DNA from 2 places in the Paenibacillus sp. CMM36 genome. Region 2 is predicted to be linked to the other one. Evidence: predicted binding sites of a transcription regulator. Region 2 holds the regulator's gene; the other holds the start of a gene.
The links. The regulator CtsR, encoded in region 2, represses protease genes until heat stress. The targets are predictions, from matches to a motif close to ATGGTCAATAAAGGTCAAACA.
Positions count from the first base shown of each region.

Region 1: a site for CtsR is predicted at 2,158-2,178, ahead of clpP (ATP-dependent Clp endopeptidase proteolytic subunit ClpP). Genes of this name have one in related genera too.

Region 1 is NZ_JBSEDY010000010.1:24,894-32,881, forward strand. Features, by position in the region: gene ACWA2B_RS18855 (PdaC/SigV domain-containing protein) at 215-1,321, shown strand; gene clpP (ATP-dependent Clp endopeptidase proteolytic subunit ClpP) at 1,449-2,045, opposite strand; tRNA gene ACWA2B_RS18865 (tRNA-Arg) at 2,256-2,330, opposite strand; gene ACWA2B_RS18870 (sugar-binding transcriptional regulator) at 2,586-3,623, shown strand; gene gap (type I glyceraldehyde-3-phosphate dehydrogenase) at 3,718-4,728, shown strand; gene ACWA2B_RS18880 (phosphoglycerate kinase) at 4,849-6,030, shown strand; gene tpiA (triose-phosphate isomerase) at 6,090-6,842, shown strand; gene gpmI (2,3-bisphosphoglycerate-independent phosphoglycerate mutase) at 6,844-7,988, shown strand, end outside.
Region 2 is NZ_JBSEDY010000023.1:51,380-59,367, forward strand. Features, by position in the region: gene radA (DNA repair protein RadA) at 12-1,385, opposite strand; gene clpC (ATP-dependent protease ATP-binding subunit ClpC) at 1,626-4,070, opposite strand; gene ACWA2B_RS26080 (protein arginine kinase) at 4,115-5,179, opposite strand; gene ACWA2B_RS26085 (UvrB/UvrC motif-containing protein) at 5,208-5,732, opposite strand; gene ACWA2B_RS26090 (CtsR family transcriptional regulator) at 5,802-6,266, opposite strand; gene ACWA2B_RS26095 (GNAT family N-acetyltransferase) at 6,802-7,988, opposite strand, start outside.

The DNA of each region.
Region 1 (7,988 bases), on a different contig from region 2:
GGCCTGCATCATGCGCAGGCTGGCTTGCTGGCTTTTTTTGTATACCGAAACCTTTTTGTAATGAGTCTGTCATAGCTAAGGGTTACTAGGTGTACAGATTGAAATCGGGGAGTGTACAGATTGTAAACTACATACAATGGGGTATAGATATAATAAGTAAAGTGATTATTTACACATAGACAATACAGAAATAATAACAGGAGGAATACTTAATATGAATAAGCATACGAAAAAATGGGGTTCAGCACTGCTGGCAGCAGGGATTTTAGCAGGAGTCGCAGCTGTTCCCGTTTCATATATCCAGGCAGCATCGATTAAACAGCAGCAAGCGGCAACACAGCAACCAGGAATCACTATCCAATGGAATGGTAAAACGTTGCCCGCTAAAGGTGTTCAAGTGAACGGGAGTACAATGATTCCGGTGGCCGCACTGCGTGACAGCTTGGGGATTCCAGTAAGCTATGATGCGAAAGCAACGACATATACCGTAGGTAGCGGGTACAATAAACTTTACATTATGGCTTCTTCCTCGGATGCCTACGTCAACGTCAATGGAATCAATACACGTAGTATGGATGCCAAACAGATCGCTGGGAAGCTATACATTCCTATGAGTCTGTTGAAAGACTATCTAGGCATAGATGCTCAATGGAACGCAGCTCAGAAGACAGTAACGCTAAGTAAAAGTCAGCTAAACCCGATCACAATTGCGTCTCAAACACTTCCAGCTTCGAGTAATGCGAAGGTATCTTACAAAGTTAAGTATCCGCAAATCAGCGGCAGCCAGCTGAATCCTGAGGCAGAGCAGGCCATTAACCATGTGCTTAAAAAGCATGCAGAGGGTATATTGGCAGCAGGCAAAAAGATGGTGGCTGAGGGAGAGGCTACAACAGAAAGACCGTATGATTTCGAAAATGATTTTGCAATTGCCTATAACAAGGACGGTATTCTAAGTGTGATTATGCAGGATTACTCGTATATGGGTGGCGCACATGGAATGACGGTACGTAAAGGATATACGTTCTCGCTCGCTGATGGTAAACTGCTGCAGTTGTCTGACGTATTGAAGGCGAATCCAAATTACAAAAAGTTCCTCAATGCTGATTTGAAGAAAAAAATCGATGCGCTTCAGGCTGGTGAAGGATTCGGTAAATTTAAAGAGTTGGCGGCAGATCAGAATTTTTATGTGACGAACAGTGGAGTAACAATCGTGTTTGATTTGTATGATTATGCGCCATACGCGTATGGAATTCCGGAGTTTACCTACTCGTTCGGTCAACTGCTGCCTCAAGGCGGAAAGCCTTTTGCGGGACAGATTTAATAGTAGAAATGAGTAAGTTGGACTGTCTATACTCTAAAAAACAATAAAGCAAAAAAGCTGCCTACCGGATAATAACATCCGGAGCAGCTTTTTCATTTACCAGCTATCGAGAGGCAAATTTTTTCTCTTATACACCTTCTGGAGAGGAGCTAGTTAGCACTTTATCAATAATACCGTATTCTTTGGCATCATCAGCAGACATGAAGTAGTCACGGTCTGTATCTTTTTCAATACGTTCCAGTGGTTGGCCTGTGCGATCTGCGAGAATGCGGTTCAGTTTATCACGCATTTTCAGAATGCGGCGTGCGCGGATTTCGATATCCGTTGCCTGGCCTTGTGCACCACCCAGAGGTTGGTGAATCATAATTTCACTGTTTGGCAAAGCGAAACGTTTACCTTTGGCGCCTGCATTCAGCAAGAACGCGCCCATGGAAGCCGCCATACCTACACAAATCGTAGATACATCAGGTTTAATGTATTGCATCGTATCGAAAATGGCCATACCAGCTGTAATGGAACCGCCAGGACTGTTAATATACAAGTGAATATCTTTTTCAGGATCTTCGGCAGCCAAAAACAGCATTTGCGCAATTATAGAGTTGGCTACAACGTCATTGACGTCCGAGCCTAACAAAATAATGCGATCCTTTAACAGTCTGGAATAAATGTCATAGGCGCGTTCGCCGCGGTTACTTTGTTCTACTACCATAGGAACATAGCTCACGTCAAAAAACCTCCCTTAAATATCGTTAGTGGATTTGGTGGACATGCCGAGTACACGTCCCTTATTTATAAACTGTTACCGTATTAACCACATGATAAACAATTTCAAACAAAAAGTCAAAGAAAGTCAAACTAATGATTAAAAAAAAGAGCCCTCAGCGCTCTTATTGGTTAAAACATTATATAGAAGCATTTAAGCGTTCATTTAAAATGGCGCGCCCGCGAGGAATCGAACCTCGATCTCAGGCTCCGGAGGCCTACGTCATATCCGTTGGACCACGGGCGCATAGTTGATTCAATGCAAACAACTAACTAATTAAACAGCTAATTGGAAACAAAGATGATTATATGATATACAGCAGTGAATTGCAAGCTTTTATTAAATGCGCATATTCAGACAAATGGTTGAGAAATATAGGTTCAGATAGACTTGCATATGGAGCAAATATTGGTTAAGATATACGTGGGACTTAAAAAGTTATCCCGGGACGTTTTAAGACCAGTTAGAGACAGAACTTAGAAGTGTGCGGGAGTGGAAAGCATGCGAAAGATATTAGAAATACAGAAGCAGCTTCTGCCCGACCTCATGGATGTTTTGAAAAAAAGGTACACGATCCTGCATCAGATTATGCTGTCCGATGTTGTTGGACGCAGAACACTGGCAGCTTCACTGAACATGACCGAGCGCGTGTTGCGCGCCGAAACCGATCTTCTTAAAGCTCAGGGGCTAATTGAGATTGAGAGTGTAGGCATGAAGGTGAGCAAAGCAGGACTGGATCTGCTGGAACAGCTGGAGCCGATTGCGAATAACTTGTTCGGCCTGTCCCAATTGGAGGACCAGATTCGTCAAGCCTATGGTTTGAGGAAGGTGGTTGTCGTTCCAGGGGATTCGGATGTTTCTCCGTTAACAAAGCAGGAGCTGGGGCGCGCTGGAGCAAAAGCGTTGCTAAGTGTTATGGACGACGAGGATGTGGTCGCTGTAACAGGTGGCACGACGATTGCAGACGTGGCGGAACAACTGGCATTGCCTTCTAATGGCCCCCTTAAGGGTGGGTGGTTTGTACCGGCACGCGGGGGTTTGGGAGAAAGCATGGAAATGCAGGCCAACACAATTGCTTCCACAATGGCTCGCAAGGTCGGCGCTCAATACCGTCTGCTCCATGTACCGGATTTGCTCAGCAATCATGCTTACAACTCCTTGCTTGAAGATACGAACATTCAGGATATATTGAGCCTGATTCGCGAGAGTCGTATCATCATTCACGGGATAGGCAACGCCATAGCGATGGCACATAGACGTAAACTTGATCCCGAAACCTTTGCCCAGATCAGCAGTGAAGGGGCGGTAGCCGAATCGTTTGGTTATTATTTTAACGAAGATGGCGTCGTTGTTCACAGAATGCTGACGCTTGGACTCCGATTGGAGGACATTAGGCGTACCGATACGGTTCTAGGTGTAGCTGGAGGCAAGAACAAGGCGGCCGCTATTCATGCGGTACTGCGTTTCGGGCAAGAAGACATTCTAGTCACCGACGAAGGCGCTGCTGTTGAGATTGTAAGTCGTTATTTAAATGATTAATATAGGATTTATGAATCGTGTTGTCTTGACAGGCTTTCGGGTCTGTCTTGAATATATAAAACTAAACTAAACGAACTTTGGGAGGAACTCACTCATGACAGTTAAAGTTGGTATTAATGGTTTCGGACGTATTGGACGCCTTGCTTTCCGTCGGATTCAAAACGTGGAAGGTATTGAAGTAGTAGCAATCAATGACTTGACAGATTCCAAAATGTTGGCACATTTGTTGAAATATGATACAACACAAGGTAATTTCCAAGGACAAGTAGAAGTACATGATGGCTTCTTCAAAGTAAACGGTAAAGAAGTTAAAGTTTTGGCTAACCGCAACCCTGAAGAACTCCCTTGGGGAGACCTGGGTGTAGACATCGTTCTGGAATGCACAGGTTTCTTCACAACTAAAGAAGCTGCTGAGAAACATTTGAAAGGCGGCGCTAAAAAAGTTGTTATCTCCGCTCCAGCTACTGGCGACATGAAAACTGTCGTTTACAACGTAAACCATGAAATTCTGGATGGAACTGAAACTGTAATCTCTGGTGCTTCTTGCACAACGAACTGCCTGGCTCCTATGGCTAAAACACTGCAAGATAAATTTGGTATCGTTGAAGGTTTGATGACTACAATTCATGCTTACACTGGCGACCAAAACACTTTGGATGCTCCACATGCTAAAGGTGACTTCCGTCGTGCTCGTGCAGCAGCTGAAAACATCATTCCTAACACAACTGGTGCTGCTAAAGCAATCGGTTTGGTTATCCCTGAGTTGAAAGGTAAATTGGATGGCGCGGCTCAACGTGTTCCAGTACCTACAGGTTCCCTGACTGAGTTGGTAACAGTTCTGGAGAAAAACGTAACTGCTGAAGAAATCAACGCAGCGATGAAAGAAGCTTCCGATCCTGAAACTTATGGATACACTGAAGATCAAATCGTTTCTTCCGACATCAAAGGTCTTACTTTCGGTTCTTTGTTTGATGCAACTCAAACTAAAGTTCTGACTGTTGGCGACAAACAACTGGTGAAAACTGTAGCTTGGTATGACAATGAAATGTCCTACACTGCACAATTGATCCGCACGTTGGAATACTTCGCTAAACTGGCTAAATAAGAACTTCCTTATTAGCAACATCATAGAGCGGAAACAGGTTATTGTTTCCGCTCTTTATATATCAAAATGTGCCTTAAATTCCTGTTTCGTAAAATTATAAGGGTGCGGAGGAATATGGAGATGAATAAAAAGAGCGTACGTGATATAGAACTGAATGGAAAACGGGTGTTTGTTCGTGTAGATTTTAACGTTCCGGTCGAAGACGGTAAAATTACAGATGACAAGCGTATTCGTGAAACCTTGCCAACGATTAATTACCTGATTGAAAAAGGTGCAAAAGTTATTTTGGCGAGTCACTTTGGACGTCCAAAAGGTCAGGTTGTTGAATCCATGCGTCTGACTCCTGTTGGTGTACGTTTGTCTGAACTGCTGAAAAAGCCAGTAGTTAAAGTGGACGAAGCAGTAGGCGAAGCTGTTAAAGCGAAAGTGGCTGAACTGCAAAACGGCGACGTGCTGTTGCTTGAAAATGTACGTTTCTATGCAGGAGAAGAAAAGAATGATCCTGAGTTGGCGAAGCAATTTGCTGAATTGGCTGACGTTTTCGTGAATGACGCATTCGGCGCAGCACACCGTGCTCATGCTTCCACTGAAGGTATCGCTCATATTCTTCCGGCTGTTTCCGGCCTGCTGATGGAAAAAGAATTGTCTGTTATTGGTAAAGCTCTGTCGAATCCAGATCGTCCTTTTACAGCCATTATCGGCGGTTCCAAAGTAAAAGACAAAATCGACGTGATCGACAACCTGCTGAACATTGCAGATAACGTAATCATTGGTGGCGGTTTGACTTATACATTCTTCAAAGCTCAAGGTTATGAAGTGGGTCAATCTTTGCTGGATGAATCCAAACTGGACGTAGCTCTTGGATTTATCGAAAAAGCGAAGAAACTCGGCAAAAACTTCTATCTTCCGGTAGATATTGTTGTGTCTGACGATTTCAGCGCTACGGCGAACACAGACATTGTGGATATCGACGGCATTCCTGCAGCTTGGGAAGGCGTGGACATTGGACCGAAAACACGTAAAATCTATGCAGATGTAATCAAAAACTCCAAACTGGTTGTATGGAACGGACCAATGGGCGTATTTGAAATCGAGCCTTTCGCTGGTGGTACTCGTGAAGTAGCGGAAGCTTGCGCAACAACTGAAGCATACACCATCATTGGTGGCGGTGATTCTGCGGCTGCGGCTGAAAAATTCCACTTGGCTGACAAGATGGATCATATTTCCACTGGCGGCGGCGCATCTCTGGAATTTATGGAAGGCAAAGCACTTCCGGGTGTTGTTGCACTGAACGATAAATAATCAAACGCACTATGCGTGAATAAAGCTTTAGGGCACCTAATAGTTAGGAGTTGAAACCATTGAGAACACCGATTATCGCGGGTAACTGGAAGATGTTTAAAACCGTACCAGAAGCTAAAACTTTCATCGAAGAGATCAAAGGCAAAGCAGAGGTTGCAGGAGTGGAAAGCGTGATTTGCGCACCATTTACGAATCTTCCTGCTCTGGTTGAAGCAGTAAAAGGCACGTCTATTAAAATTGGCGCACAAAACCTGCACTTTGCAGAAGATGGTGCATTTACAGGTGAAATTAGCGGCGGAATGCTGAAAGATCTGGGCGTAGACTACGTTGTGATCGGACACTCCGAACGTCGTGAATATTTTAATGAAACAGACGAAACGGTGAACAAAAAGGTTCATGCGGCATTCCGTCATGACCTGACTCCAATCGTATGTGTAGGCGAAAAGCTGGAAGATCGTGAAGCTGGACAAACCAAAGAAGTTGTAAAAGTGCAAACTGTAGCAGCTTTTGCTGGTTTGGCTAAGGATCAGGCTGCACAAGTAGTTGTTGCTTATGAGCCAATCTGGGCCATCGGAACAGGCAAATCCTCCACTTCGCAGGATGCGAATGAAGTGATTTCCTATATCCGCAGTCTGATTAAAGAGCTGTATGATGAAAATACAGCAAATGCTGTACGTATTCAGTATGGTGGTAGTGTAAAACCTGAAAATGTTACTGAGTACCTGGGTCAAAGCGATATCGACGGCGCGCTCGTGGGCGGTGCCAGTCTTCAACCGGCGTCGTACATCGCGCTTGTTGAGGGGGCGAAGTAAGATGACAGCACCAAAACCGGTAGCTTTAATTATTATGGACGGGTTCGGACTGCGTGACACCGTGGAAGGCAATGCGGTTGCACAGGCCAACAAACCGAATTACGACCGGTATTTACAACAGTATCCTCATACGACGCTGACGGCTTCTGGCGAAGCAGTAGGTTTGCCGGAAGGACAAATGGGTAACTCTGAAGTGGGTCACTTGAACATCGGCGCAGGCCGTATCGTATATCAAGACTTGACTCGTATTTCGAAGTCCATCCGTGAAGGTGAATTCTACGACAATGAAACACTGGTTAAAGCAGTGCAACATGCCAAGAAGAACAACACGAAACTTCACCTGTACGGACTTCTGTCCGACGGCGGCGTGCATAGCCATATCAGCCATCTGTTCGCTATGCTGGACTTGGCGAAAAAAGAAGGCCTAACAGAAGTGTACATTCATGCTTTCATGGATGGACGCGACGTTATGCCAGACAGCGGCGTAGGCTTCATGCAGCAGCTGATCGCTAAGATTCAAGAAGTGGGCGTAGGTAAAATTGCGACTGTACAAGGACGCTATTATGCTATGGACCGCGACAAACGTTGGGAACGTGTAGAGAAATCTTACCGTGCAATCGTATACGGAGAAGGACCTCAATACACAGATCCAATGGAAGCATTGAAAGAATCGTATGAAAAATCAGTGTTCGACGAATTTGTGGAGCCAACTGTTATTGTGAAGGCTGACGGAAGTCCTGTAGGGCTGGTCGAAAGCAATGACTCTGTTATCTTCCTCAACTTCCGTCCTGACCGTGCGATTCAACTGTCTCAGGTATTTACAAACGCGGACTTCCGTGGTTTTGACCGTGGCCCGAAATGGCCTAAAGATTTGCACTTTGTTTGCCTGACGTTGTTCAGCGAAACGGTTGAGGGCTTTGTAGCTTACGAACCGAAAAATCTGGATAACACGTTTGGTGAAGTGTTGGTTCAAAACAACAAGAAGCAATTGCGTATTGCTGAGACTGAAAAATATCCGCACGTTACTTTCTTTTTCAGTGGCGGACGTGATGTGGAGCTTCCTGGCGAAACTCGTATTTTGATCAACTCGCCTAAAGTGGCTACATATGACTTGCAGCCGGAAATGAGTGCGTATGAAGTAGCGGA
Region 2 (7,988 bases):
CTCAATGCCCCCTAATCTAATGCGGCTGCTAGTGCATCTGCCACCGTTCCTACTCCTATAATTTGTATCCCTTTCGGATGTGTCCAACCCTTCAAGCTTTTCTCCGGCATGATCACCCGTTTGAAACCTAGTTTCTCCGCTTCTCGTACTCGCTGTTCTGCTCGGGATACCGCGCGCACCTCACCTGTCAGTCCCACCTCGCCAAAAATCACATCATACGGCTTTGTAGGAGCATCTCTAAAGCTGGAAGCAATACTCACAGCTATAGCCAAATCTACCGCCGGTTCATCCAACTTTACACCTCCGGCTACGTTGAGATAAGCGTCCTGGTTTTGCAAAAACATGCCCATCCGCTTTTCTAGCACGGCTATGATTAATCCCATTCGATGATGATCGACTCCTGTGCCCATCCGGCGTGGAGATGGAAAATGCGTAGCTGCAATCAATGCTTGCAGTTCAACCAATACAGGCCGGGTTCCTTCCATACTGGCTACAACAGTAGAACCCGCCACCCCTAGTGGGCGTTCAGACAGAAACAACTCGGAAGGATTGGATACCTCACGCAAACCGCTTTCAGCCATTTCAAAAATACCAATTTCATTTGTAGAACCAAAACGATTTTTAACTGCACGCAAAAGCCGATACGTATGATGACGCTCTCCTTCAAAATAAAGCACACAATCAACCATATGTTCCAACAAACGCGGACCTGCAATGGCACCTTCCTTGGTCACATGCCCTACCAGTACCGTAGCAATACCTAGCCCCTTGGCAATTCGCATAAAGCGTGAAGTACATTCCCGCACCTGAGCCACACTACCTGGTGCACTCGTCACCTCAGGCAAATATACAGTCTGTATCGAGTCGATGACCAAAAACTCCGGCTTCAAGCTGTCCACCGCTTCTTCAATCGTCTCCAAATTCGTCTCACATAATACGTATAGGCTGGGGGACAAGGCACCGAGTCGATCTGCACGTAGTTTCGTTTGACGGACAGATTCCTCACCAGACACGTACAGCACCTTTAAACCAGTTAAAGCCAGCTCATTAGATGTTTGCAGCATAAGCGTAGATTTACCGATTCCCGGATCACCGCCCACCAAAACGAGTGAACCCGGCACCACACCTCCACCGAGTACTCGATTCAATTCGCCAATCCCCGTCAAAATTCGTGTTTCTTTGCCACTCTCCACCTCTATAATAGGGAGTGGCTTGTCTTTTGTGCTATGAGTAAGAAGGGAAGACCCCATTCCTTGAGTTTTTACAACGCTTTCCGTTTCTTCGACCATGGAATTCCATGCCTGGCATCCAGGACATTTTCCGTACCATTTGGGCGATTCATATCCACATTCCGTACAGGAAAACTTAGTTTTCACTTTAGCCATACTTTGTTCCTTGGCTCCTTATTGACGACGATGATGTCAAATTTATGTTCATACAGCCCAGAAAGAGCTGTAACAATAAAAGTTTACCATTGAAGCTTGGCGGACGTAAAGCAATATCACAAACTTTCCCAAAGCATTTACCCAACCTTTTCACCGTGTTTTATACACAAAAAGGGTGTCTTCGCAATAGCTTTCCAGCCTGCGAGACACCCTTTTCTACTATTTATTTAGTAAACTGCCTTAGGACTTGGCAGATACATTATCCTTTTTCGTTACAGTCAATGCACCGTTCTCCTCATCAATGAAAAGAGAGTCACCTTTAGTGATGTTGCCAGTCAATAGTTCCTCGGACAGGCGATCTTCAATATGCTTCTGGATTGCACGACGCAATGGACGCGCACCATACGCTGGATCAAAGCCTTCCTTGGCAAGGAATTTTTTAGCATTGTCTGTCAACTCGAAGTCCACTTCATACTCATTCAGGCGCTTACGCAGCTCCTCAGACATGAGTGACACAATTTCAGCAATATGTTTTTCTTCGAGAGAATGGAAAACGATAATTTCATCAATCCGGTTCAAGAACTCAGGACGGAAACTTTTCTTCAATTCATCCATCACTTTGCCCTTCATATTATCGTAATCCGCTCCAGCGTCCACTACAGCTGTAAAACCAAGCGTGGAGTTACGTTTAATCGCCTGTGCACCAACATTTGATGTTAGGATGATGAGTGTATTACGGAAATCAACGACACGACCTTTGGAATCTGTCAGACGACCATCTTCCAGTACTTGCAGAAGAATATTGAATACTTCTGGGTGTGCTTTTTCAATTTCATCCAGCAATACAACAGAGTAAGGCTTACGACGTACCTTCTCGGTCAGTTGACCGCCTTCCTCATATCCAACGTACCCTGGAGGCGCTCCTACCAGACGAGACGTTGAGTGTTTCTCCATATATTCAGACATATCAATACGGATAACCGCATTTTCATCTCCAAACATGGATTCAGCCAAGGCGCGTGCCAACTCTGTTTTGCCAACCCCAGTTGGACCGAGGAAAATAAAGGACCCAATTGGACGCTTCGGATCTTTCAGTCCGGCACGTGCCCGGCGAATCGCCCGGCTTACTGCCTTAACTGCTTCGTCCTGTCCAATTACCCGCTCATGCAGCAACTCTTCCATATTCAACAAGCGGTGTGTTTCTTCCTCTTTCAGCTTGCTGACTGGAACACCTGTCCAGATTGCAACGACTTGAGCGATATCCTCTGGGGTAACTTCAGAATCTGTACGCCCCTGTTGTTCTTTCCATTGGTTTTTCGTCACGTCTAGCTCTTCGCGGATTTTTTGCTCTGTATCGCGCAGGGCTGCCGCTTTTTCAAACTCCTGACTTTGTACCGCTGAATCCTTTTCCTTCCGGATATCTTCCAGACGGTTTTCCAGCTGTTTCAGGTTTGGCGGTACAGTGTAAGAATTCAGCCTTACTTTGGAGCCCGCTTCATCAATAAGATCAATAGCCTTATCTGGAAGGAAGCGGTCGGTGATATAACGATCTGACAATTTTACGGCCGCTTCAATAGCTTCATCTGTGATCTTTACACGGTGATGCGCTTCGTAACGGTCACGCAGACCATACAGAATTTGAATCGCCTCTTCTGGAGAAGGTTGATCCACTGTAATGGGTTGAAAGCGACGCTCCAAAGCAGCATCTTTCTCAATATATTTGCGGTATTCATCCAGCGTGGTCGCACCGATGCATTGCAGCTCGCCACGTGCCAGAGCAGGTTTCAGGATGTTGGACGCATCAATTGCGCCTTCCGCTCCACCAGCACCAATCAGCGTATGCAGCTCGTCAATGAACAACACGATATTACCCGCTTGACGAATCTCGTCCATAATCTTTTTCAAACGATCCTCGAATTCGCCACGATACTTGGTGCCTGCTACCACAGAGCCCATATCCAGTGTCATTACGCGCTTGTCGCGCAACGTTTCGGGAATCTCATTCGCTATGATTTTTTGAGCCAATCCTTCGGCAATCGCCGTTTTACCTACCCCAGGCTCACCAATCAGAACCGGATTGTTCTTTGTACGGCGGCTGAGCACCTGAATTACGCGTTCAATTTCCTTGCTACGCCCAATAACAGGGTCCAGGTTGTTTTCCTTCGCAGATGCCGTCAGATCGCGTGCCAGACTGTCCAGGGTTGGCGTGCTGACATTAGCTGGAGCACCGTGATGGCTGGAAACAGCCTCGCTGCTGCCGAGCAATTGAAGCACTTGCTGACGCGCTTTGTTCAGACTGATGCCCAGGTTATTCAGTACCCGTGCTGCTACGCCTTCGCCTTCACGAATAAGACCCAGCAAAATATGTTCTGTACCTACATAGGTATGGCCCAGTTTGCGGGCTTCATCCATAGACAGTTCGATGACTTTTTTGGCACGTGGAGTATAGGCAATGTTCGTCGGTTGCTCTTGACCGCGTCCAATCAACGTTTCCACTTCATCCTGGATTTTTTCCAGTCCCAGGCCCAAACCGATTAAGGCTTTCGCTGCTATTCCTTCACCTTCACGAATGAGGCCTAGCAAAATGTGCTCTGTACCAATGTTGTTGTGTCCCAATCGAACTGCTTCTTCCTGAGCCAAAGCAAGCACTTTCTGTGCACGTTCCGTAAATCTTCCAAACATCATATATCCTGCACCTCCACAGTGTGTATTTCAGATCATTTTATATATTAAAGGGTTGTGCCTAATTTTTGCCGGATCAGCTTCGCCCGGTACATATCGCGCTCTTCGGTATTCATTTTATCCCCAAAGCTTTTTTGCAGGAACCCGGGTTGTGTCATCACATTCAGCTCATTCATCGCTGCGGTGGAAGGACGCTCCAAAATTCCCAAATCTACGCCAAGACGTACATCAGACAGCCGCTGTGCAGCCTCCTTGGAATCCAATACTGCTGCATACGACAAAATACCGAATGAACGCATCACCCGATCTGTAATTCGCAGCATAGATTCATTCATTAGCCTTTCTCTGGCAGAACGCTCGTGCTCAATAATTTGTAGCACCACGCCATGTAGATTCTCAATAATCTCCGCTTCGGTTTGTCCCAGTGTAATCTGATTAGACACCTGAAACAAATTTCCGACCGCTTCGCTGCCTTCACCGTAAATGCCGCGAACTGTAAGACCTACCTGTGAAACAGCAGACAATATACGATTGATTTGATGAGTCATGACTAATGCGGGCAAATGCATCATCACCGAAGCTCTCATACCTGTGCCGACATTCGTTGGACAACTGGTTAGAAAACCTCTCCGATCATCAAATGCATAATCAACATGCGCTTCAAATGCATCATCAATAACCATAGCGCGTTCCCAAGCTTCTCTAACCTGACATCCCGGATATAAGCACTGGATACGCAGATGATCCTCTTCGTTTATCATAACACTAACCGATTCATCATCGCTAATTAAGACAGCACCGTTACGAGATTCGTTCGCCAAATTAGGACTAATCAAATGCTTCTCAACCAGCACCTGCTTGTCGATCTCATCCAACTCGGATATTTTCAACGTATGAAAAGTACCAAAACCGCCTAAATCATCATACTGAAGGATATCCGTCAAGCGCTGAAGTGCTTCTGCCGACTGCTGATTGGTAGCAAGCATGGGAAAAGGCAGATGCTGCAAGTTACGCGCAATTCTTACCCGGCTGCTAATGACAATCTCCGAATCCGCAGCATCACCACGCATCCAGTCACTTAGCGGCTTCTCCGTAAACCGAATATTGGGCATTACGCATCCCTCCTACTCTTCACAAACTTTACTCTTCAGTCATTTCTTTTTCAAGCTCTCTGATTTGATCCCTAAGCTCAGCAGCTGATTCAAACTCTTCCTGTACAATGTGCTGTTGCATCTCTTTTTTCAAATCGTCAATTTGCCGTTTAACCTTCAGTCGGCCACCAGTGCGAACCGGAACTTTACCAACATGATTCGTACTGCCATGCACACGCTTGAACAGAGGGTCCAGACGATTATCAAAATATTGATAGCACGACGGGCATCCGAAACGTCCCAGCTTACTAAACTGTGCATAGGTCATGCCACAATCCTTGCATTGCAGGTTCTGCGGACCACTGTGGCCTGGAGACTGGCTCTTTGTACTGGAGTCAAAATCCAACATCCCCGACAGCAAGCTATGAATTGAAAAGCCGTTAGGTGTTCCAGGGATCATCTCCCCTTTTTCCTTCGCACACGTCTCACAAATATGAAACTCTGTCTTTTCGCCATTCACAATTTTGGTGAAATGCAAAGTTGCCGGCCGCATATTACATTCTTGGCACAGCATAAAAGCACCTCCTTCAATGTCAGGATTTAATACCCACCCTACATCCAAACATTAGTCTCTATTCACACACTATTTGGTCGCCAGCAACGAGATCAGCATAGCCTTAAGCAATCTTGCTCGCAGTTGATCACGATAGGGAAGCTTCAGTAATAATGTATCTCTCGATAAAGCAGCCTTCATTAGATTAGCTTCCCTTTTGCTTAAAAAATGGGCTTCCTCTAACTGATAAATCAGTCCTTCTGCTGCTGATTGGCTAATTTCCTCCCCGATGCTCTGATGAAGATGTGTATGGATGGCATGCTGTGCGGGTAGCTGAATTCGCTGAATACGAATGTAGCCCCCACCACCGCGTTTACTTTCCACCACATAGCCTTTTTCCAGCGTAAACCGGGTGCTAATTACATAATTAATTTGCGACGGAACGCAGGAAAAGCGGTCAGCCAGATCATTGCGCTGAATCTCCACCAAACCTTGGGGACTTTCCAGCAATATACTCTTCAAATATTGTTCAATAATATCGGAAACATTGCGCATTTCATCATCCTCCACTAACGGAAACGCAAGTATTCAAGTACATTTCACGCTCCACAGAGTCCGCCGTATATTGAACTTAACCAAACGGTAAAGTCACGAATCTAAGCTGTATTGAGGCTATTGCCTGTTCTACATCCATTGAAATGTACCGTCTTGTCTCTAGTGTGGCCTTTATTTGCGATTAATCATACACTTCTCTTATGTTCATAAGAGTCAGCTCCTAACTATACGCAAATCATTTCAATTCTCGTTTGCTTCTTTACTATCGAAATTACTTCATACGGCCAATCCATCAGCATAATACTTCTACAGAATCACACTAGGTTTGATTGACTTTGACTTTCTTTGACTATATTCACATTATAGCACATTATTCATTTTTGCCAAGGGGTCAATACCATTTTTCGCAATCTAATTATGTTTTATACAATACCATAAAAAAACTCTTCCCATTACAGAAAGAGTTGAAAATAATGATAACCACACAAGTTATATTCTCTGAAAGATGAGCTTAAAAGATCTAAATAGGCCTTTATCAGAAAAAATCCAATAAAAACGTTTGATTTACTGGTATTACGCGTTTAAGGGCAGACACATACTCACTGCTACCTTCAATACGCCCCCATTTACACAGATCATCAACCTGCTGGTAGCCAAGCATCAGAGTCGTCAGTGACTGAATCCCAAGTTTCAAGTCAACTACTATGGCATTTTTAGATGAAATGCTTTTGTTCACTCTCTCCAGACACCCTTGCCCTTTCGTCGTAATCGTTAATCTCCATACTCCTTCATTCCATGGAGCATACCGATCAGTCAGATTTAAGGTTAAACTTGTTTCCTCTCCAATCTGCTCAAAAGGGAATCTTTCTACAAAAGCAGCTGCATCCACAATACGCCCCATAAAATAAGGCACAGTTTCCTGTTGAATTCGAGGATCATCAAGTAAAAATGGCAAATTGTCATCTGCTGGAACGTAAATAAATTTACCTTGGGTTATCATTGAGTCATGATTTGCAAAATAAGTCCATAAAGCCCGACGAGCCGTCTCATTTTCATATACCAACTCATCACAATTCAACTGTTTATCTTCAATTTTGTATAGTGCATATCCTTGCGGATCGCCTGTTTCTGAGTAATATACCGCAGTTCGATAGTTCTCACTTAAAATCCGCTCTTGCCACCATTCCTTATCTCGTACCAGCGTGCCATTATAACGAGATGCATACGCTTGATACACTTGGTCCAGTTCTGAAATATCCTTGATATCGCGTTTGACTGTACCTTCTGTTTTAAGTTTTGCAGGGAATTTATCAATGGGAATGACGTATTTTTTGTACTCTGTATACGTTTCCCATCCAAATTTACGGTAGAAGGCAAAGGAGAATGGATGCAAAAAAGAAAGACTTTGTCCCGCAGACTTCATCTCTTCAAGTGCATGCGTCAATAAACGTGATACCATGCCTCCGCGACGCTTTTCTGGCCACGTCGCCACACCAGCAATGCCCCCCATATCAAAAACCTGACCATTTATGTATACCTGAAGCGGTAACAAAGTCAGTTTAGCATTTAAGTCATGTCCGTCGAATATTCCCCATGTTTGTTCTGGTTTGAATTTCTTCTTGGCCTTTTCCAGATCCTCTAGGGACATTGTAAACTGAAAAGCATATTGAGATAATTCAATAGCCGCTTCAAATTCCTCACGCTGTAATTGTCTGATCTCCA